DNA from 4 places in the Rhizobium sp. YAF28 genome. Region 3 is predicted to be linked to each of the others. Evidence: predicted binding sites of a transcription regulator. Region 3 holds the regulator's gene; each other region holds the start of a gene.
What was found. The regulator LexA, encoded in region 3, represses DNA repair genes until DNA is damaged. The targets are predictions, from matches to a motif close to TGTTCNNNNTGTGTTCNG.
Positions count from the first base shown of each region.

Region 1 (5,638 bases), on a different contig from region 3:
GCGCAATCGCCGAACGGGCAGGCGGTCTCGACGGTCGCGCCAATATCGGTCGCGTAAACGGAAGCGGCGCTGGACAGAAGAACGAAAGCGGCAGTCGCAAGAAAACGCTTGGTCATGGCAAATATCCGGCAAAGGGTTGAAACAGAACGGCCGGCGCTGCGTGGACCTCGCTGGAGGACAGAGCGCCGGCCGTTCTATTGCGCCGGTAATTTGACGGACTCGTAACGGTTCTTCGTCAGTTCGATGAATTCGCCATGACTTAAAAGCGGGCCGCGATCTTTCAGATCCGCTTCACGCTTTTAAGCCTTTGTTTTCGCATGTCGTCGTCACAAAACCGCTACACACTTTTGCGCGACATGCGTTAAATATCCAGATCCTCTGCGAAGGCCGCACGCTCCTGGATGAAGCGGAAACGGGCTTCGGCCTTGGTCCCCATCAGGTCGTCGACAGCGTTACGCGTGCCCTCGAAATCCACTTCGTCGATCAGCACTCGCAGAAGCGTGCGCTTGGACGGATCCATCGTGGTTTCCTTGAGCTGGGCGGGCAGCATTTCGCCGAGACCTTTGAAGCGGCTGATCTCGATCTTGGCCTTGCCCTTGAATTCCGTCTCCATCAGCTCGGCACGATGTTCGTCGTCGCGGGCATAGGCGGATTTTGCCCCTTGCGTGATCTTATAGAGCGGCGGCACGGCGAGGAAGAGGTGCCCGCCGCGCACCAGCTCAGGCATCTCCTGATAGAAGAAGGTAATCAGCAGCGAGGCGATATGCGCACCGTCGACATCGGCATCGGTCATGACGATGATGCGTTCGTAGCGCAGATCCTCTTCGCGGTATTTCGAGCGCGTGCCGCAGCCGAGCGCTTGGACGAGATCGGATATCTGCTGGTTGGCCGAGAGCTTCTCGCGGCCGGCGCTGGCGACGTTGAGGATCTTGCCGCGTAGCGGCAGGATCGCCTGGTTGGCGCGGTTGCGCGCCTGCTTGGCGGAACCACCTGCCGAGTCACCCTCGACCAGGAAGAGTTCGGCGCCTTCGGCGGTGTTCTGCGAGCAGTCGGCGAGTTTGCCGGGCAGGCGCAGCTTGCGCACTGCTGTCTTGCGGTTGACTTCCTTCTCCTTGCGGCGGCGCAAGCGCTCTTCGGCGCGCTCGATCACCCAGTCGAGAAGCTTCTCGGCCTCGTTCGGATTGTCGGCGAGATAATGGTCGAAGGGGTCGCGCAGCGCATTTTCGACAAGGCGCTGGGCTTCGACGCTCGCGAGACGATCCTTGGTCTGGCCGACGAATTCCGGCTCGCGGATGAAGACCGAGAGCATGCCGACTGCCGAGATCATCACGTCATCGGTGGTGATCTGTGCGGCACGCTTGTTCTGCGTCAGCTCGGCATAGCTCTTCAGGCCCTTGGTCATCGCAATGCGAAGACCGGCCTCATGCGTGCCGCCTTCGGGCGTCGGGATGGTGTTGCAGTAGGAATGGACTTGCGGATCGCCGCCATACCAGGTGATCGCCCATTCCAGTGCACCGTGGCCGGCTACCTTCTCGGTCTTGCCGGCGAAGATCTCGCGGGTGACCGTGAATTCCTTGCCCATCGTTGCCTGCAGGTAATCCTTGAGGCCGCCGGGGAAGTGGAAGACGGCCTTGTCGGGCAGATCCGATCCCTCAGGCAGCACTCCCGGCTCGCAGCTCCAGCGGATCTCGACGCCGCCGAAGAGATAGGCCTTGGAGCGGGCCATGCGGAACACACGCGCCGCATCGAACTTCGCATGATCACCGAAAATCTGCGGGTCGGGATGAAAGCGAACCTTGGTGCCGCGACGGTTGTGCACATCGCCCAGCTCTTCGAGCCCGCCCTGCGGCACCCCGCGCGAGAAGCGCTGGCGATAGAGCTTGCGGTTACGGGCGACCTCGACTTCGAGATGATCCGACAGAGCGTTGACGACAGAGACGCCGACGCCGTGCAGACCGCCCGAGGTCTCATAGGCCTTGCCGTCGAATTTGCCGCCGGCATGCAGCTTGGTCATGATGACTTCGAGCGTCGATTTGCCGGGAACCTGCGGATGGTTCTCTACTGGAATGCCGCGGCCGTTGTCGGTGACCGTCAGATAGCCCTGGGTATCCAGATGGACATCGATGAAATCGGCATGGCCGGCCACCGCTTCGTCCATCGAGTTGTCGATGACTTCGGCGAAGAGGTGGTGCAGCGCCTTTTCGTCGGTGCCGCCGATATACATGCCGGGGCGCATGCGAACCGGTTCCAGACCTTCCAGAACGCGGATCGAGGATGCACCGTAATCATCGCCGTTCGACGTCGCCGGGGCGGGGCGAGGGGCTGCCGGTGCCGCTGCAGCGGGCCGTTCGGCTGGCGCGGCTGGCTTTGCAGCCTCCTCCTGCTTCTGTGACAGGGGCATTCCGGAAAAGAGGTCGTTGCTGTCTTCCATGGAACCGTTCAGATCTTATTCTCGTGAAGGGCCGCCGCTGGCCCACAATAGTCACAGTCCGCATCGCATTTGCGAATCAGGGGGATTCTGACAGAAAGCGCCCCGATACGCGACGCGCCCCGGATTTGCGGAGCTTTTCAAGATGTGATTTGCGTTGCTGGACGCCGAATGGCAAGTCGCGGCAGCTCTCTGGGAACCATCCGCATGCCGATGTCCACAAGTCATTGCACCATAATTACCGCAATTGCGGCCTTTTTCCTGTCCGCGGCCATCACGACCGCCACAGCCGATGCCCTGCCGCCCTACAAGGACGATCTGTTTTCAACGCAGAAAGTGCTGCAGACGGGCGATGACGGCGCCTTCGATGTGATCGATTACGACGAGATGCGCGACATCAACGGGCGCGACCAGATCCCGCAAAAGCGGGTGCAGCAGAAATATGTCTCGCTTGGCGTGAAGAAGCTGCAGGCAGATGAAACGCTGTCGCTCGACGGCATCAGGCTCGATGTCACCAGGGTGGGACCGACTCAGAATGCCGCCTTCACGGTCATTTTCATCCACGGTCGCGACGGCGACCGGCGGCTCGGCGCCAACGACTATTCCTTCGGCGGCAATTTCAACCGGCTGAAGAACCTTACGGCCGGCAATGGCGGCGTCTATTATTCGCCGACCGTCAGGACCTTCGACGCCAATGGCGTTGCAGCCATTGCCGGGCTGATCCGCTACGCGAGCGTGCAATCGCCCGGCCGGCCGGTCATTCTGAGCTGCGCCTCCATGGGCAGCCAGATCTGCTGGGGCATCACGCGCGATGCCGAAAGCGTCAAGCGGTTGAAGGGCATGCTGATCATGAGCGGGGTCTCTGATCCGGATTTTGCGAAGAGCCCGTTCTACAAAGCGAAGCTGCCGCTGTGGTTTGCCCATGGCAGCCGCGATCCTGTTTATGCGGCAACCGACCAGCAGGCGCTGTTCGAAAAGCTCGACAAGGCGAAGTACCCGACGCATTTCACGCTCTTCCAGAATGGCAACCACGGGACGCCGATCCGCATGATCGACTGGCGGAAAGTGCTGAACTGGATTCTGGCGTCCTGAACGGACGGATTTCACACCGCGCAGAGCTTTTAAACGATCATATTCCCCCAACGTTACGCGGGGCGCTTTCCTTTACCGCAAGCTTTTGCTAAGGCCGCCCGATATGCGGATTTTGGGAGGAGCAGCATGACACCTGACGTACGCCCGCTCGTGGCGGGGAACTGGAAGATGAACGGCACACGTGCCTCATTGGACCAGATCAAGGCGATTGCCCAAGGCGTCAGCTCCCCCTTGTCGGAAAAAGTCGAAGCCCTGATCTGCCCGCCGGCCACGCTGCTTTATGTGGCGACCGCGCTCGCCACCGACAGCCCGCTCGCGATCGGCGGCCAGGACTGCCATCAGGCGCAATCCGGGGCGCATACCGGCGACATTTCGGCCGAAATGATTGCCGATTGCTACGGCACCTATGTGATTGTCGGCCATTCGGAACGGCGCATTGACCATGCCGAGACCGATCATATGGTGCGGGCCAAGGCGCAGGCCGCCTATCTGGCTGATCTCACCGCAATCGTCTGCGTCGGCGAGACCGGCGACGAGCGTGACGCCTATCAGACGCTCGACATCCTCAAGCGCCAGCTTTCCGGCTCGCTGCCCGAGGAGGCGACGGCCGAAAATACTGTCATCGCTTATGAACCCGTCTGGGCGATCGGCACGGGACTGACGCCGACGGCAAAGGATGTGGAAATCGTCCATGCCTTCATCCGCGACGAACTCGTCCTGCGCTTCGGCGACGAGGGCAAGGGTATGCGCATTCTCTACGGCGGTTCGGTCAAGCCCGCAAATGCCCGCGAGCTGCTCGCCGTCGACAATGTCGATGGTGCGCTGATCGGCGGGGCGAGCTTGAAAGCCACGGACTTCCTCGCCATCTACGGCACATATGAAGCGCTGCTTGCCTGAGGCGATTGTATATTCCTGGCCGAAGGGCTTGGAATAGCTCAAGACCTCATGTAAAGAGCCGCCAGATTTTTACTTTATGTCCGTCCTCAGACGGGCAGGACTGGACCCATGCAGACCGTATTGATTGTCATCCATCTCATGATCGTGCTCGCGCTCGTTGGCGTCGTGCTCATCCAGCGCTCCGAAGGCGGCGGCCTCGGCATCGGCGGCGGATCGGGCTTCATGTCGGCCCGCGGCACGGCCAATGCGCTGACGCGCACGACGGCGATCCTGGCGACGCTGTTTTTCCTCACCTCGCTCGGCCTCGGTATCCTGACCCGTTACGAAAGCCGCCCGACCGATATTCTCAACCGCATTCCGGCAACGAGCGGGCAGGGCAACGGCATCCTCGATTCGCTCGGCGGCACCAATACGCCGGCTCCGTCACAGCCGGCTGACAATAGCGGCATTCCGAACGGCGGCGCTGCCGCTCCGGCACCGGCTGCCCCTGCAGCTTCGGCACCAGCAACCCCGGCTCCGGCTGCGAGCGCCCCTGCGGCGACTGCTCCGGCAGCTCCGACGACGACGGCTCCGGCTCAGCCTGAGGCACCGGCCGCGACTGCGCCGGCACAGCCTTCCGGCGTCCCCACGGGACAATAAGCCGGTCCTGAAAATAAACCGCCGGCAGGCCCTCGGGTCTGCCGGTTTTCTTTTGTTCAGATTCCTGCGCCATGCACCAAAAGTTCTGGAAAAGAATTTTTGGGCTGGTGGAATCGTTTTTGAAAAGGTATCCGGTGACTCCCATGGCGCGATACGTATTCATCACTGGCGGCGTGGTTTCTTCCCTCGGAAAAGGAATTGCGGCCGCGGCTCTCGGAGCGTTGTTGCAGGCCCGTGGTTATCGGGTGCGGCTTCGCAAACTTGACCCCTATCTGAACGTGGATCCGGGCACTATGAGCCCGACCCAGCACGGCGAAGTCTTCGTCACTGATGACGGCGCTGAAACCGACCTCGATCTCGGCCACTACGAGCGCTTTACAGGGCGCTCGGCGACCAAGACCGATAACATCACCACCGGCCGTATCTACAAGAACATCATCGACAAGGAACGCCGCGGCGACTATCTCGGCGCGACCGTTCAGGTCATTCCGCACGTCACCAACGAGATCAAGGATTTCGTCACCGAAGGCAATGACGACTACGACTTCGTCATCTGCGAGATCGGCGGCACGGTCGGCGACA
Region 1 is NZ_JBFRCX010000001.1:777,542-783,179, forward strand. Features, by position in the region: gene AB4Z13_RS04055 (esterase-like activity of phytase family protein) at 1-116, opposite strand, end outside; gene parE (DNA topoisomerase IV subunit B) at 362-2,431, opposite strand; gene AB4Z13_RS04065 (alpha/beta hydrolase) at 2,636-3,520, shown strand; gene tpiA (triose-phosphate isomerase) at 3,647-4,417, shown strand; gene secG (preprotein translocase subunit SecG) at 4,526-5,056, shown strand; gene AB4Z13_RS04080 (CTP synthase) at 5,200-5,638, shown strand, end outside.
Region 1: a site for LexA is predicted at 2,437-2,454, ahead of parE (DNA topoisomerase IV subunit B). Genes of this name have one in related genera too.

Region 2 (5,638 bases), on a different contig from region 3:
GATCTGCATCACCTGCTCCTGGTAGACGATAACGCCCTGCGTTTCCTTGAGCAGATGATCGATCATCGGATGGATCGATTCCAGCTCTTCATCGCCATGCTTGCGGGCATTGTAGGTCGGAATGTTTTCCATCGGACCCGGGCGATAGAGCGCGACCAGCGCGATGATGTCCTCAATGCAGTCTGGCTTCATGCCGATCAGTGCCTTGCGCATGCCGGCACTTTCAACCTGGAACACGCCGACCGTCTCGCCGCGCGAAAGCATCTCGTATGTTTTCTTGTCGTCGAGCGGGATCTTGGGAAGATCGACCTCAATGCCGCGCTTCCTGCAGAAGTCGACAGCGACCTTGAGCACGGTCAGCGTCTTCAGGCCGAGGAAGTCGAACTTGACTAGACCGGCCTGTTCCACCCACTTCATGTTGAACTGGGTGACCGGCATGTCGGAACGCGGATCGCGGTACATCGGCACGAGCTTCGACAGCGGGCGGTCGCCGATCACGATGCCGGCGGCATGGGTCGAGGCGTGGCGGTAGAGGCCTTCGATCTTCTGGGCGATATCCAGGAGGCGGGCAACCACCGGTTCCTTGGCTGCCTCTTCCTGCAGCTTCGGCTCTTCCTCGATCGCCTTGGAAAGCGGCGTCGGGTTTGCCGGGTTGTTCGGCACCAGCTTGCAGATCTTGTCGACCTGACCGTAGGGCATTTCCAGCACGCGGCCGACGTCGCGCAGCGCGGCGCGCGCCTGCAACGAACCGAAGGTGATGATCTGCGCCACCTGCTCGCGACCATATTTCTGCTGCACGTAGCGGATCACCTCTTCGCGGCGGTCCTGGCAGAAGTCGATATCGAAGTCGGGCATCGAGACGCGTTCCGGATTGAGGAAGCGTTCGAAGAGCAGCGAGAAACGCAGCGGATCGACGTCGGTGATCGTCAGTGCATAGGCGACGAGCGAACCCGCACCTGAACCGCGGCCGGGACCGACCGGAATATCATGCTGCTTGGCCCATTTGATGAAATCCGCAACGATCAGGAAGTAGCCGGGAAACTTCATGCGCTCGATGACGCTGAGCTCGAATTCCAGCCGTTCACGATAATCCTTCTCCTCGTAGCCGGCCGACATTCCAAGCTCGGCAAGGCGCATGTCCAGCCCCTCCTCCGCCTGGCGGCGAAGTTCGAGCGATTCTGCGCGCTCGGCCTCCTCGGGATCATCGGTCGCGCCGGTGAAGCGCGGCAGGATCGGCTTGCGGGTCTTCAGAATGAAGGAACAGCGCCTTGCGATCTCGACGGTATTATCCAGTGCCTCAGGCAGATCCGCGAAAAGCTTTTCCATCTCAGCACGGCTCTTCAGATAATGGTCCGGCGAGAGGCGGAAGCGGCTGTCGTCGGAAACGATCGCGTTGTGCGCCACCGCCATCAGCGCGTCATGCGCGTCGTAATCGTCTCGTGTTGGGAAGAAGGCCTCGTTGGTCGCCACCAGCGGCAGATCATGCTTGTAAGCAAGGCCGATGATCTTCTGTTCGTGCCGCTTGTCGTAGGTTCCGTGCCGCTGCAGCTCGACATAGAGCCGGTCACCGAAGAGGCGCTTCAGCGCCAGCAGCCGCGTCTCTGCCGCAGCAGCATGGCCGTCCTTAAGCGGCATGTCGACAGGGCCGGTCGAGGCACCGGTCAAAGCGATCAGCCCCTCGGTACCGATTTCCTCCAGCCAGGAGGAACGGATATGGACAGCCTGATTGCTCTCGCCGCCGAGATAAGCGCGGCTGACGAGATCGACCAGCCGCTCATAACCTGCGTCCGTAGCGGACAGAAGCACGATCGAAGGCAATTTGACCAGCGCCTGCTGACCGCCCCGCTTCTCGGTGTCGAGGCCATCTTCCATGTCGATCGACACCTGGCAGCCGATGATCGGCTGCAGACCGTCGTCCAGCGCCTTCTGGGAAAATTCCAGGGCGACGAAAAGATTGTTGGTATCGGTGATGGCGATTGCCGGCTGGCTGTCGCCCGATGCCTTGTAGAGGATCTTTTTGAGGGGCAGCGCGCCCTCGAGCAGCGAATAGGCGGAGTGGACCCTCAGATGGACGAAGCCCGGTTTCCCGCCGACGACTGCGCCAGCAGCACCTTTTTCCGCATCCGCCATGATCTGCCTTTCGAACCGCCTCACTGAAGAGTGCGCATTGTCGGCATTGTCGGCGATTCTGTCCAGAAAAAGTCCTGCTTCGGGACCGCATGGCTGCCATGCGATCCCCTGAATTCTTACATTGCCATGACGATCAGCGAGAAGCTGGTAATGAACATTGCGATGGAGGTGAATGCTGCGATATCACGGATCATGTCAGTCATTTGGCTCTCCTTTTGCTCTTATGTTTTTAATTTGTTCCATGTATGTTCTGTTGTCAACAGGTTTACCCCCCGCTTCTGCGGGACATGGTTAACATCGGAGCAGTGGGACGATGGACACGCAGGAACTCAACGGCTTCATTGTCGAAGCCAAATCGCAGACTTATGTTGCCGGCGCCAAGGCACAGCCTTCCTATCGGATCGGCGCCCATGACCTCGGCTACAAGCGCGGCATCTGGCGCTATCTCGACAGCTATTTCGGCGGCACGGATTTTGCCGGTCAGGAAGTGGTGTGGCTGGAGGAAAAGCCGGTGTGGGCGATGAACTATTTCGGGCGGATCATCGAGCCCGGGATCATCGACGGAACTGTCGCCGGCACGATCATTAGCGCCGCGCTGTCACAGCTCTACAAACAAGGCCGCTTCCTCGGCGGCATGGTCTTCGATCATTCGCTGGGGCGCTATGTCGATACGAGCGAAGGCGACTGCACGCATTTCCGTGGCCATGAATTCATCCTTGTCGATGGTCACAAGGCCTATGAGCTCGATTATCGCGGCGGGCTGATTATCCCCTGATAATCAGAAATCCACGACCTTGCCGTCGGAGATCGTCACGCGCCGGTCCATGCGCCGGGCGAGCTCGTGGTTGTGTGTGGCGATCAGCGCGGCAAGGCCGGACTGACGCACCAGAGCCTCGAGAGCGTCGAAGACATAGCTGGCGGTTTCCGGGTCGAGATTGCCGGTCGGCTCGTCGGCCAGAAGCAGGCTCGGTGCATTGGCAACGGCGCGAGCGATTGCCACGCGCTGCTGCTCGCCGCCGGAAAGCTCGCCCGGGCGATGCGTACCGCGGTGGCCGATGCGCATGTAATCCAGAAGCATCTTTGCCCGCTCGCTCGCTTCCTTCCATGAGAGACCGGCGATGAGCTGCGGCATCATGATGTTCTCCTGCGCCGAGAATTCCGGCAGCAGGTGATGGAACTGATAAACAAAGCCGATCTCACCGCGGCGGATGGCCGTGCGCTTGTCATCGGAAAGGCCATCACAGGGGCGACCGTTGACCATTACCTCGCCGCCGTCAGGATGCTCCAGCAGCCCTGCGACATGCAGCAGCGTCGACTTGCCGGTGCCTGACGGCGCCACCAGCGCCACCATCTCACCGCTCGACAGGGTGAAATCCGCACCCTTGAGGATGGTCAGCAGCGTTTCGCCCTGCCCGTAATGGCGCTCGACGCCCGAAAGCTTGAGAACGACGTTGCGTTTCATGAATGCGGCATTCCTTGGATTGGGCCGGGGATTTGACCTTGGATCACGGCCCTATTCGTAACGAAGGGCCTGGACGGGGTCGAGGCGGGAGGCGCGCCAGGCGGGGAAGATCGTCGCGATGAAGGAGAGCGTCAGCGCCATGATGACGACGGACACCGTTTCGCTCACATCCATTTCCGCCGGAAGCTGGCTCAGGAAGTAGAGCTGCGGATCGAAAAGCACCGTGCCAGAGACCCATGAGAAGAACTGGCGGATGGACTCGATGTTGATGCAGACGAGCACGCCGAGCAGCACGCCAGCGATCGTGCCGACAATGCCGATTGCAGCTCCCGTCATGAAGAAGATACGCATTATTGCGCCGGCGCTCGCGCCCATGGTGCGCAGGATCGCGATATCGCTGCCCTTGTCCTTCACCAGCATGATGAGGCCGGAGATGATGTTGAGCGCTGCGACGAGCACGATCAGCGTCAGGATCATGAACATGACGTTGCGCTCGACCTGCAGGGCGGAAAAGAAGGTCTGGTTGCGCTGACGCCAGTCGGTGATGGCTATCTGCCGACCGGCCGCCTCCTCCACCTTGGGCCTCAGATTGTCGATATCGTCGGGGTTATTGACGAAGAGTTCGATCGACTGCACCAGCCCGTCGGCATTGAAATAAAGCTGCGATTCCTCGAGCGGCATATAGATGATCGAGGAATCGTATTCCGACATGCCGATCTCGAAGAGACCGGAGATCTTGTAGGATTTGATGCGCGGATTGACGCCCATCGGCGTCACATCACCTTCCGGTGACGTCAACGTAATCAGGTCACCGACCCGCAGGCCGAGCTGGTCGGCCATGCGCGTGCCCATCAAAACGCTGTCGCCTGCAGCAAAGCCTACCATGTCGCCGGACTTGATATTGTCGGATACTGCCTTGAGCTTGGTCAGGTCTTCGGCGCGCGTGCCGCGCACCAGCGCACCGGTGCTGCCGCCCGTCCGCGAGGAAGCCAGCACCTGGCCCTCGACCAGCGGCAGCGCCATCTTGATACCGGGCACCGCCTCGAATTTCTTCACGAGGTCGGCATAGTCGGTGAAGGGACCATCGACCGGCTGGATGATCATGTGGCCGTTGATACCGAGGATGCGGGAGACGAGTTCCGTGCGGAACCCGTTCATAACAGCCATGACGATGATCAGCGTCGCAACGCCCAGCATGATGCCGACAAAGGAGAAGCCGGCAATCACCGAAATGAACGCTTCCTTGCGGCGGGCGCGCAGATAACGCCACGCCACCAGGCGTTCGAAGGTGGAAAATGGCTTGCCAGCCGGACCCAAGCCGGATTTGGAACTCCGGTCCAATGCTGCCTCTGCCATTTCGCCTCCGTCTTTCTTAAGCCACGAACCTGTTAATCGCCGCCTCGATGGTCATCGTCTCGCGGGCGCCAGTCTTGCGGTCCTTCACTTCCACTTCGCCATTCGCGACCGCGCGCGGACCGGCAATGATCTGGTACGGCACGCCGATCAGGTCGGCGGTCGCAAACTTGGTGCCGGCACGGTCGTCCGTGTCGTCATAGAGCACATCCTTGCCGGCCTTGGTCAGCGCCGCGTAGATCAGCTCGCAGGTGCCGTCGCAGGCTTCGTCGCCGGCCTTCATGTTGATGACCACGACATCGAAGGGCGCGACCGACTCCGGCCAGATGATTCCGTTCTCATCATGCGATGCTTCGATGATGGCGGGAACAAGGCGTGTCGGGCCGATACCGTAGGAACCCATGTGAACGGTATGTTCCTTGCCGTCGGGACCCTGGACCTTCGCACCCATCGGCTCGGAATACCTGGTACCGAAGTAGAAAATATGACCGACTTCGATGCCGCGCGCAGAAAGACGCTCGCCTTCCGGAATGGCGTTGAAGGCGGCCTCGTCATGCATCTCGGAGGTCGCGGCATAAAGCGACGTCCACCTGTCGAAGATCGACTTCAGGCCGTCAACGCTATCGAAATCCGTATTTTCCACGGGAATGTCAAAATTGACGAAATCCTTGTGGCAGAAGACTTCAGACTCAC
Region 2 is NZ_JBFRCX010000002.1:632,831-638,468, reverse strand. Features, by position in the region: gene dnaE (DNA polymerase III subunit alpha) at 1-2,130, opposite strand, end outside; gene AB4Z13_RS07475 (DUF5680 domain-containing protein) at 2,444-2,905, shown strand; gene AB4Z13_RS07470 (ABC transporter ATP-binding protein) at 2,909-3,592, opposite strand; gene AB4Z13_RS07465 (lipoprotein-releasing ABC transporter permease subunit) at 3,644-4,948, opposite strand; gene proS (proline--tRNA ligase) at 4,965-5,638, opposite strand, start outside.
Region 2: a site for LexA is predicted at 2,366-2,383, ahead of AB4Z13_RS07475 (DUF5680 domain-containing protein). Genes of this name have one in related genera too.

Region 3 (5,638 bases):
TCTTCAGTGTGGATGTCGGTCAGAACCGGAATGCCGAGTTCCTTCTTGAGATCGGCAAAAACCTCCAGGCCCTTTTCAAGGCCGACGCCGCGTTTGCTCGACAAGGAAGAGCGGTTCGCCTTGTCGAAAGACGTCTTATAGACGAGCCCGATACCGAGCTTGGCGCACAGTTCCTTCAACGTGCCGGCAACCATGAACGCATGGTCGCGGCTTTCCATTTCGCAAGCGCCGGCAATCAGCGACAGGCGCCCGGCATTGGAGAAAGTGACCTTGCCGGCGCCTTCGCCGACCGTCACCACGGAGTTGGTAGTAGAGCTCATGATGTTTCCTCGAAAGCGAAGAGCACGCCCTGGCCGGGCGCGGGCTTCACCAGAATACGGTTGCCCTTGCGTGTGTAGGTCACCCCGTTAGCAGCCAAATGCGCTTCTGTCACGGCCAGATCGCCAACCGCAAAGAGGATTGCCCGGCCGCCCAGGCCGCGATCGATATCCGGCGTCGCCAGATCGAAATAGGCCTCCAGCCCCTGCGGGGTCATCAGGCTGATCTTTGCGTTTCCGGTAAGCACCTCCAGCCCGAAACTCGTATCGCCAGCAGAAGCGGCTTTTGCCGCCGAGCGAACGAAGTCGCCGAAGGCTGTCGGCTCGGGGGCTGCGAGAGCGATCTCGGCAATGCCTGTCACGCCATTGGCGTGGGTCTCCAGCACGTTGCGGTCGGCAGGAAGCGGGTTGATGCGCTCGACAGCGAAGAGAAAGAAATCCGGTGCCCGGAGGTCGGCAGCGAAGGCGAGCCGGAAGCCGGCAATGCTCTCAGTGCCATCCGGCATTTTCACAGGGCGTTCGAACTGCAGCACAGAACCGGCACTGATGCTGCCCTCCACGAATCGAGCATGTTCGTGCTTTGCATCCGCGGTGGCGAAGGCGATGGCGGACAGTCCCTCGCTGCCGCAGCGGAAGCGGAAAGCCTGATCGCGAGCCGTGAAGACATTGCCCTCACGTGCCGTCACCTCGCTCTCCTCGACGCTCGCGACACCGAGCGGCTCGATATAGGTTTTGTCGGCAAAGAAAACACAGGCATTCTCCGTGCCGAAGGGATGGCGGGCATCGGGCGCGACGGTAAAGCCCAGCTTGCCCAGCCTTTCGCGGGCAAGGTCGATATCGGTAACCGGCAAAACGAGATGATCGATCGGAAGCGTGTCTTGGCTCATCGGTTCTTCTCCCAGCAGTGACAAGGAGATGTGCTTCAGCAGGTCTCGTGAAACAAGGCCAGACAGGCCTAAGGGCGATAAAAATCAAATTCTCGACAGATTGAACAGAAGTTTTACGAAAATTTAGCTACTTGCGGAACACATATGGAACATATAGTGTCCGTTCTGGATTTGTTTCAAGACTGGGGAGACGCCATGCTCACGCGCAAACAACAGGAACTCCTTCTTTTCATTCATGAAAGGATGAAGGAGTCAGGCGTTCCACCGTCTTTCGACGAGATGAAGGACGCACTGGATCTGGCCTCGAAATCCGGTATTCACCGGCTGATCACGGCGCTCGAAGAACGCGGCTTCATTCGCCGGCTTCCGAACCGGGCGCGCGCGCTCGAAGTCATCAAACTGCCGGAAGCCTACAGCCCGAGCCTGCAGCCTCGGCGCGGCTTTTCACCGAGCGTCATCGAGGGCAGCCTCGGCAAGCCCCAGCCCGTGGCGCCTCCTGCCTCGGCGAAGCCAGCACCCGCTGCCGATAACGGCAATGCGGTCTCCGTTCCCGTCATGGGCCGCATCGCCGCCGGTGTTCCGATCTCGGCAATCCAGAACAATACGCATGACATCACCGTTCCCGCCGATATGCTTGGCTCCGGTGAACATTATGCGCTGGAAGTTCGCGGCGACTCGATGATCGAAGCCGGCATCTTCGATGGCGACACGGTCATCATCCGCAATGGCAGCACAGCCAATCCGGGTGATATCGTCGTCGCGCTCGTCGATGACGAGGAAGCAACGCTCAAGCGTTTCCGCCGCAAGGGCGCATCGATTGCGCTCGAGGCAGCAAACCCTGCTTACGAGACCCGCATCTTTCCGCCGGATCGCGTCAAGGTCCAGGGCAAGCTCGTCGGCCTCATTCGCCGCTATCACTGACCGGTGACAGATTGGCGTCTGCGAATGTGTTACTGCGCCAATCATAGGCGCGGTGGCGCATCCAGGGTCGCCCCAATGTGTCGAATGCGGTTGCGACCTCAATTCCCTTATCGGTGAATCGAAGTTCGACAGAACCTGTCTTGCGCAGCGTCTCGCCGGTAAAGAGCAGCGCGCCGGAACGACAGCGGTCGAAGCGCAATCGGACAGGGGTCACCACAATATCAGCCGTATCGCAGGCTGGTCCGAGATAGGCAGCATTGTCGATGACGGTCAGTTTCTTTCCATTGACGAGCAAAGTGGTGCACCAGGCGCCCTTCAGGCAGGAGAAGCGTGACGGCGGGCTAATGGCGACTGCCTGTCTCATTGCCTCTCTGGCTTCATTCTGTTGGTCGGGTGACAGTTGCAGTCTTTGACCATCAGGCGCAGTGGGCGCCTTGGCAGCTTGAAGCATAACTGGCTTCTGATGCTCTTCGACGGCAAGGGCCCTCTGCCATTGTTCGAAGATGAAGGCGGGCGGCTTTTCACGGTTCGAAGCCATCGCCTCTCCATCGACTATAGCGACCAGGCTGCCATCTTCGGAGATAGCGATATCGGGCATCGCCTCCGATGGAAGAAGGACAACAGCGAGCGTCGAGACCGCGACAATTGCCGTTCCCATGTGCCGCAGCCGGGTTCTGAGCAGGGTCAGCAGCAGAAATCCGAAAACGGCGGTCGGGAAATACCAGCCGGGCAAGCGGCCTACATCTATGTTGCCGCCCCACCCCGCTACTGCCTTTGCGATGGTGATCACCAGATCAAGCCCGAAGCCTGCCACCGGCCATAGCCAGCCGTCCAGACCAAACGGCATCAGCAGCATTGCCAGCATCCCGGCCGGCATGACGATGAAGGTGATGACCGGCATGGCCGCGAGATTTGCCGGCAGGCCATAGGCAGTCAGCCGGTGGAAATGCTCGATCGAAAACAGCGCCGTCGAGAAACCACCGATCAGCGACGTCAGGAAAACGCCACCGAAGAAGCCACCAACCATGAAGAAGGGCTTCATGATCGGCAGCTTGGCAAAGGCATTCTCCCGCATCGGCCGCCCCTTCCAGAGGTCGTAGCCGGCGACCAGTGCAAGCGTTGCGGCAAAGGACATCTGGAAACTCGGCCCTAGCCCCTCCGATGGCGAGACCGCGAGGATCACGAGAGTGGATAGCGCCACGTTTCTGAGACTGATCGACGGCCGGTCGAAGAAGACCGCAACCAGCATAATCGCCATCATGATGAAGGCGCGTTCGGCGGAGACGGCAAAACCCGAGATCAGATAGTAGGCCGTCACCGCAGCAAGCGCACCGGCCGCCGCGATCTTCTTGGTTGGCCACGCCTGGGCAATGCCGGGAAAAAGACTGAGAATGACGCGCAGCCCGACAAAGAAGATGCCAGCGGAAAGCGCCATGTTGAGGCCGGAGATCGCGATGATATGCGCAAGGCCGGACTGCCGCAGCGCCTCCGTCGTTTCATCCGAGATCGCCCGTCTCTCGTCCGTGACGAGGGAGGCGGCAAAAGCCCCGGTGTCGCCGGGTAGTGTGGAGCGAATCCGATCGCCGATGCCGCTTCTCAGGCGGTAGAGCGACTCCAGAATTGCCTCACCGACCGAGTTCGATCGCTCCGGCTGTTCCGCAACCCTCTTGGGTACTCCATAGAAGAAGCCGTTGGCACCGATGCCGTCAAAATAGGCGCTGAAGGCAAAATCATTGAGGTGGGAGAGCGCCGGCCCCGCCGGAGGCGTGAGACGTGCCCTGCCCTCGATGACGTCGCCGAGTTCGAACGGCTGGGCGGCTCCGCGGACCAGCACGGAGATGCGTTCGGGCGGACGCTTGATCTCAGGAGCATCCGTACCGGTGACGTCAAGAATATAACGCCAGCGCCCTTGGCCATCGCCTTCTCGGCGTTCGATCCGGCCGGTCACCGTTGTCGTTACGGCTGAATCGAGGATCAGGGTCTTTGCCCGCCATGTTTCGATCTGCGCGGAGAGCATTCCACCGGCAAAAAGAAGTAGAGCAAGCAGCGTCGCCTGCAGTTTCGTCCGGGCATAACCGCAGAGCGCAACGGCAATAAGGAGAACAAGCAGGCAGAGACCGAGCGACACGGCCGGAAAGTCCGAGGCCGCCAGAAACCAGGTCGCGGCACCTGCACCAAGGAAGACCGGAGAGAAGAGGATGAGGCGACCGTGGCCGGCCTCTTCGGTGGCCATACGCATCGACGACCCGACGTATCGTTTCGCAACAGTCACCAATCGCCATCGAAATGGGATCGCAACCTGGGTCCGAGCCGATTGCGTCACAATGGCGCGCGGGGCAATGCCAGCAAAATCCATCTTTTCATCAATGGATTGCTCTTGTCGTTCTCTTGTCTCTATCCCCGCCATGATCGCCTGGACCCGCCCCCGGATACCGGCAGAATGCAACCTGAAATCAAAACGAGCAAACAATAATCGATTGAAATAAGAGGAAAATTCGCGGGAGCAAAAAATCCAGTCAAATCATGGTGTTCTGATATGCATTTAGCTCATCGCTGCACTGCCTAAAAGATGATGCCGCGATGCACAAAATGGCATCACGGTAACTTGGCATTAGCTTCGCGATCATATAGCTATCGCTTAGGACGCTTAACCCTTATGGCGCTTTTGCGGCGCCACCGCCACCCCGGAGGATCAGCATGACGGATCAAAGCGCTACAATCAAAATCGGTGACAAATCAGTCGATCTCGCCGTGCGAAAAGGCACGGTTGGACCCGACGTCATCGACATCGGTGCCCTCTACAAGAACACGGCTTCCTTCACCTACGATCCCGGGTTTACGTCGACTGCATCCTGTGAATCGAAGATCACCTATATCGACGGCGACGAAGGCGTTCTGCTGCATCGCGGCTACCCGATCGAGCAGCTTGCCGAGCATGGCGACTTCCTGGAAGCCTGCTACCTGCTGCTCTACGGCGAATTGCCGACCGCCGCCCAGAAGAAGGACTTCGACTATCGCGTCACGCACCACACCATGGTGCATGAACAGATGAGCCGCTTCTTCACCGGCTTCCGTCGCGACGCCCATCCGATGGCCGTCATGTGCGGCTGCGTCGGCGCGCTTTCGGCCTTCTATCACGACTCCACCGATATCACCGATCCGCACCAGCGCATGGTCGCCAGCCTGCGCATGATCGCCAAGATGCCGACGCTCGCAGCGATGGCCTATAAGTACCATATCGGCCAGCCCTTCGTTTACCCGAAGAATGATCTGGATTACGCGTCCAACTTCCTGCGCATGTGCTTTGCCGTTCCCTGCGAGGAATATGTCGTCAATCCGGTGCTCGCACGCGCCATGGACCGTATCTTCATCCTCCATGCCGATCACGAGCAGAATGCCTCGACCTCGACGGTCCGTCTCGCAGGCTCCTCGGGTGCGAACCCGTTCGCCTGCATCGCCGCCGGCATCGCCTGCCTCTGGGGGCCCGCTCACGGCGGCGCCAACGAAGCAGCC
Region 3 is NZ_JBFRCX010000006.1:125,462-131,099, forward strand. Features, by position in the region: gene kdsA (3-deoxy-8-phosphooctulonate synthase) at 1-320, opposite strand, end outside; gene AB4Z13_RS15160 (VOC family protein) at 317-1,204, opposite strand; gene lexA (transcriptional repressor LexA) at 1,400-2,125, shown strand; gene AB4Z13_RS15170 (ComEC/Rec2 family competence protein) at 2,106-4,481, opposite strand; gene gltA (citrate synthase) at 4,823-5,638, shown strand, end outside.

Region 4 (5,638 bases), on a different contig from region 3:
CCGCATCGTTTCCTGGGCAACAGCCGGTGTCGATCCGCAAGTTATGGGGACCGGCCCGATCCCTGCTTCCCGCAAGGCGCTGGAAAAGGCCGGCTGGTCCGTCGGCGATCTAGACCTCGTCGAGGCCAATGAAGCCTTCGCGGCCCAAGCCTGCGCCGTGAACAAGGATCTCGGCTGGGATCCTGATATCGTCAACGTCAATGGCGGCGCGATCGCGATCGGTCATCCGATCGGCGCTTCGGGTGCGCGCGTCCTCAATACGCTCCTCTTCGAAATGAAGCGCCGCGGCGCCAAAAAGGGTCTCGCCACGCTTTGCATCGGCGGCGGCATGGGTGTCGCGATGTGCTTCGAGGCAATGTAAATAGCGTACAATGCATGTTTCTTGAGGCCTGCCCGAGAGCGGGCTGACAATAACTGGGGAGCGGAACATGAGCAGAGTGGCTTTGGTCACTGGTGGTACGCGCGGCATTGGCGCGGCAATTTCGATGGCTCTAAAGAATGCCGGCTATAAGGTTGCTGCCAACTATGCCGGCAATGATGAAAAGGCCAAGGCATTTCATAATGTTACCGGCGTGCCCGTCTTCAAGTGGGACGTGTCCGACTATCTTGCCTGCGGCGAAGGTATTGCGAGGGTCCAGGCCGAACTCGGCCCGGTCGAGATCCTCGTCAACAATGCCGGCATCACGCGCGATGCGATGTTTCACAAGATGACGCCGCAGCAGTGGCATGAGGTGATCAATACCAACCTCACCGGTCTCTTCAACATGACGCACCATGTGTGGAGCGGCATGCGTGACCGCAGCTTCGGCCGCATCGTCAATATCTCCTCCATCAACGGCCAGAAGGGCCAGATGGGGCAGGTGAACTATTCTGCCGCCAAAGCCGGCGACCTCGGGTTTACCAAGGCGCTTGCCCAGGAAGGTGCGGTCAAGAACATTACCGTCAATGCCATCTGCCCCGGTTATATCGGGACGGAGATGGTGCTTGCGGTGCCGGAAAAGGTGCTGAATGAGAAGATCATTCCGCAAATCCCGGTCGGGCGCCTCGGCGAACCCGAGGAGATCGCGCGCTGCGTGACCTTCCTCGTTTCCGAGGATGCCGGTTTCATTACCGGTTCGACGTTGACGGCCAATGGCGGTCAGTTCTTCGTCTGAACCTATTTCTTCTGGCTGTGGGCGTAGTTGCTCGGGAAGCTGCCGGCACTGTCATAGGGGCCGGCAGATGCGCCATAGGCCGCGAGGGCAATGGTGATGAGGGCGGCGATTGCGATGATCTTGTTCATAGTCTTATCTCCCTGCAGACGGGCGCTCGTATAGTTGCCGTTACGCGGTTCGGTTCATTGATGGCGTCAGGCGTTGGGATGGCGCCGTCTATTGGCTTTGACGGGCACTTTCTGGACGGCGCGGTCCTGGCTGCGGAGGGCGGCGACTGCCGTCGTGAGGAAAGCCGAGGCGATCAGGACGGCGACGGCGGAATTCAGGAAAATCTGGGCCATGGTAGCGTTCCTTTTCTTTCACGGGCGACACAGGCTCTGCTCTTGTGATGTTGAAAGGAATATGCGCTTGGTCCCGGTGGCGCGGTAGATTTGACTTCAGCGACCGATCGTCAACGCGGCGTTGACGACAAAAGCGCGCAAGAAAAACGGGCGCCGAAGCGCCCGTTCAAAATTTCCGATGGGCCGATGCTGATTAGCGGCAACGCGCTTCGTAACGGCGGCCGTAACGGTCGCGATAGATGCAGTAGCCTTGACGTTCGACCGAATGGCCGATCAGTGCGCCTGTCAGACCGCCGGCGACTGCGCCGACTGCCGCGCCACCCCAGCTGTTGCTGACGGCGCCGCCGATGATGGCGCCCGTGCCCGCACCAATCGCCGTGCCCTGCTCCGTCGGGGTGCAGGAGGCGAGAGCGCCAATGAGAGCGCAGCTAAGAACAATCTTTTTCATGTCTAACTCCCCAGGTTACCGGCCTTTAAATTCGGCCCATCAGTACAAGAATGATAATGATGACGAGAACTAACCCCAAACCACCGGAAGGTCCATAGCCCCAGCCGCGGCTATAACCCCAATTCGGCAAGGCGCCGACCAATAACAGAATAAGGATAATAAGAAGTATCGTGCCAAGCATGGTTTTTGTCCTGCCTCATTCTCATTTCGACTGGACTAGAAACCCGCATCCGCGATTTTTGTTCCCGGCTAAACTCTCAGAATATCACGGCGGCGTTATCACCATTGCGACAGAAGCCGTATTTAGCCGGTTCCTTCGAAAGCAAGTCGGCGAAATGCTATCTAGTATTTTCCGGGTATGGTTAAAATTCTCTTTGAATACAATATGTTGCGGTGAACAAAGCAGGAAAATGAAGATGTCTCCGATTCGTCGGCGATTCGTTCCGGCTTTGATCAGCCATGACTTTCCTCAGCCTGTCGGCGCCAGCCTGCTTAAGGCTCCGTAAATTCGGCATGCAAAATATTAATGCGATCCGACCGCTCGGAACGGCTGCGGCAAACCCGGAACCCGTATGTTGGGATCGGTGGCGAAAGTGCCCACAAGATCTCGCCGTGAACGAAAGGGGAAAACCTCGAGATCGGCGATTCGTCTCCGATTCGTTCCGGCTTTGGTCGAAGCGTTAATTTCGGGCTTGACCTTTGCGCCTTTACGATGCGGAAAAAAGCGTTAATCGCGGTTGCCAGCATTTGTTCTCAGGCGAGTCTGCGGATTCAGCATCTAGTGTAAAAAAGCGATTCAAAATCAATACTTAGCCGTGAACAAAAGCTGAATCCGCCGGAGTCAGCGATTCGTCTCCGATTCGTTCTCAAGCTGTTCCGAATCTTAAATCAAGGACTTAGCGGGCTGTGACTTCCGTGCTCAATCCCAAGTCTATTTCAAATCTGCCCTTGCGTTTGAAGCTTCGGCTGTCCATGTGTTCTGTGCCTCATTCGCAGCTCCGACTTGACCCTGGGGCGTCACCGCCTCACTTGCATGGAATATGACCCTGACTTCGCAGCCGATGATACTGAGCGGGCGCGGCGTGACCGCGGTGCTCGGGCCGACCAATACCGGCAAGACCCATTATGCGATCGAACGCATGGTGGCGCATGGGACGGGTGTCATCGGCCTGCCGCTCCGCCTGCTGGCGCGCGAAGTCTACACGCGCGTGGTCGAAAAGGTCGGCGCCCACAACGTGGCGCTAGTGACCGGCGAAGAAAAGATCTCGCCGCCGAATGCGCGTTTCTCGGTCTGTACGGTCGAAGCGATGCCACGGGAAACCAAGGCAGCCTTCGTCGCCATCGATGAAGTGCAGCTCGCTGGAGATCTCGAGCGCGGCCATATCTTTACAGACCGCATCCTGCACCTGCGCGGGCGCGAGGAGACGCTTCTGCTAGGTGCTGCCACAATGCGGCCGATCCTGCAGCAGCTTCTGCCGGGGATTACGGTCACGGAGCGGCCGCGGCTTTCCCACCTTCTCTATGCCGGGCAGAAGAAGATCACCCGGCTGCCGCAGCGTTCGGCAATCGTCGCCTTCTCGGCGGACGAAGTTTATGCGATCGCGGAACTGATCCGGCGCCAGCGCGGCGGTGCGGCTGTCGTGCTCGGAGCGCTCAGCCCCCGCACCCGCAATGCGCAGGTCGCGCTCTATCAGGAGGGCGACGTCGAATATCTCGTCGCGACCGATGCGATCGGCATGGGTCTCAATCTCGATGTCGACCATGTGGCCTTCGCGCAGGACCGGAAGTTCGACGGGTATCAATTCCGCAACCTCAACCCCGGCGAACTCGGCCAGATCGCTGGCCGCGCCGGCCGTCATGTGCGTGACGGAACCTTTGGCGTAACCGGCCAGGTTTCACCCTTCGACGAGGAACTGGTGCAGCGCATCGAGGGCCATGAGTTCGACAATATCAAGGTTCTGCAGTGGCGTACCAAGGATCTCGATTTTTCCTCGATACAATCCCTGCGGGCAAGCCTTGAGACCGGCCCCCGCGTACCGGGTCTGACCCGGGCGCTGCCGGCCGTCGACCAGCAAGCGCTCGAACATTTGTCGCGCTATCCGGAAATTATTGATCTCGCTAGCACGCCGGCGCGGGTCGAAAAGCTCTGGGAGGCTTGCGCTCTGCCGGACTATCGGCGCATAACGCCTGCGCAACATGCCGATCTTATTTCTACCCTCTTTTCCGATCTAGTGCGCTATGGCACGGTGAACGAGCAGTTTCTAGCCGAACAGGTTCATCGTTCGGATCGGACGGATGGAGAAATTGACACGCTTTCGGCGCGAATCGCGCAGATAAGGACCTGGACCTATGTATCGAATCGGCCCGGCTGGCTTGCCGATCCGACACACTGGCAGGAAAAGACGCGGGAAATCGAAGATCGATTGTCCGATGCGTTACATGAAAGGTTGACGAAACGCTTTGTTGATCGCAGGACATCTGTGCTCATGAAGCGCCTGAGAGAGAATGCGATGCTGGAAGCTGAAATCAGTGTGAATGGCGATGTCTTTGTTGAAGGACATCATGTGGGGCAGTTGACCGGGTTCCGTTTCACGCCTGTTGGGGGAACGGACGGGCCGGATGCCAAGGCGGTTCAGGCTGCGTCGCAGAAGGCGCTTGCTCTCGAATTCGAAGCTCGTGCCGCACGCTTGCATGCCGCAGGCAATGCCGATCTGGCGATCGGATCGGATGGACTCGTCCGGTGGCTCGGCGATCCTGTCGGCCGCCTTTCGGGCAGCGATCATGTGATGCGTCCGCGTGTCATCCTGCTTGCCGACGAGCAGCTCACGGGCAATGCGCGCGACCATGTCGCCGCCCGTATCGAGCGCTTCGTCAATCATCATATCAGCACGGTGCTGAAGCCGCTCGACGACCTGTCGCGCGCCGAAGACCTGCAGGGCCTTGCCAAGGGGCTTGCCTTCCAGCTCGTCGAGAATCTCGGCGTGCTCTTCCGCCGCGACGTGACGGAAGAAGTGAAGTCTCTGGATCAGGATGCGCGCGCTTCCATGCGCCGATACGGCATTCGCTTCGGCGCTTATCATATCTTCGTGCCGGCGCTTCTGAAGCCGGCGCCGGCGGAGCTCATCACCCTGCTCTGGGCGCTGAAGAATGACGGTCTCGACAAGCCGGGCTACGGTGATCTCATTCCGGTGCTCGCCGCCGGCCGTACCTCTGTGGTCACCGATCCGAGCTTCGAGCGTATGTTCTACAAGCTCGCGGGCTTCCGTTTCCTCGGCAAGCGCGCCGTGCGCATCGACATCCTGGAGCGTCTTGCCGATCTCATCCGTCCGCTCCTGCAGTGGAAGCCGGGTCAAGGCACGCGTCCCGAAGGCGCCTATGACGGTCGCCGTTTCACGACGACGACGGCGATGCTATCCATTCTCGGCGCGACGCTCGAAGACATGGAAGAGATTCTCAAGGGTCTCGGCTACCGCGCCGATGCCGTGAAGGCCGAAGAGGCAGCCGCATTCCTCGCAACGCAGGATGCAGCATCCGTTCCGGCTTCAGCGGTGACTGAGGCCGCAGCAGAGGAAACGGCTGAAAAGGCCGACCACGATGACGCAGACGGCGCTTCGGAAGAAACGCCCGCTGTCGAAGCCGCACCTGTAGCTGAGGAAACGCCTGCAGTTGCCGAAGATTCGGCTGAGGCGGGCGAA
Region 4 is NZ_JBFRCX010000003.1:293,132-298,769, reverse strand. Features, by position in the region: gene AB4Z13_RS09140 (acetyl-CoA C-acetyltransferase) at 1-361, shown strand, start outside; gene AB4Z13_RS09135 (beta-ketoacyl-ACP reductase) at 429-1,154, shown strand; gene AB4Z13_RS09130 (hypothetical protein) at 1,157-1,282, opposite strand; gene AB4Z13_RS09125 (hypothetical protein) at 1,349-1,495, opposite strand; gene AB4Z13_RS09120 (YMGG-like glycine zipper-containing protein) at 1,689-1,943, opposite strand; gene AB4Z13_RS09115 (DUF3309 family protein) at 1,969-2,124, opposite strand; gene AB4Z13_RS09110 (helicase-related protein) at 2,984-5,638, shown strand, end outside.
Region 4: a site for LexA is predicted at 2,805-2,822, ahead of AB4Z13_RS09110 (helicase-related protein). Genes of this name have one in related genera too.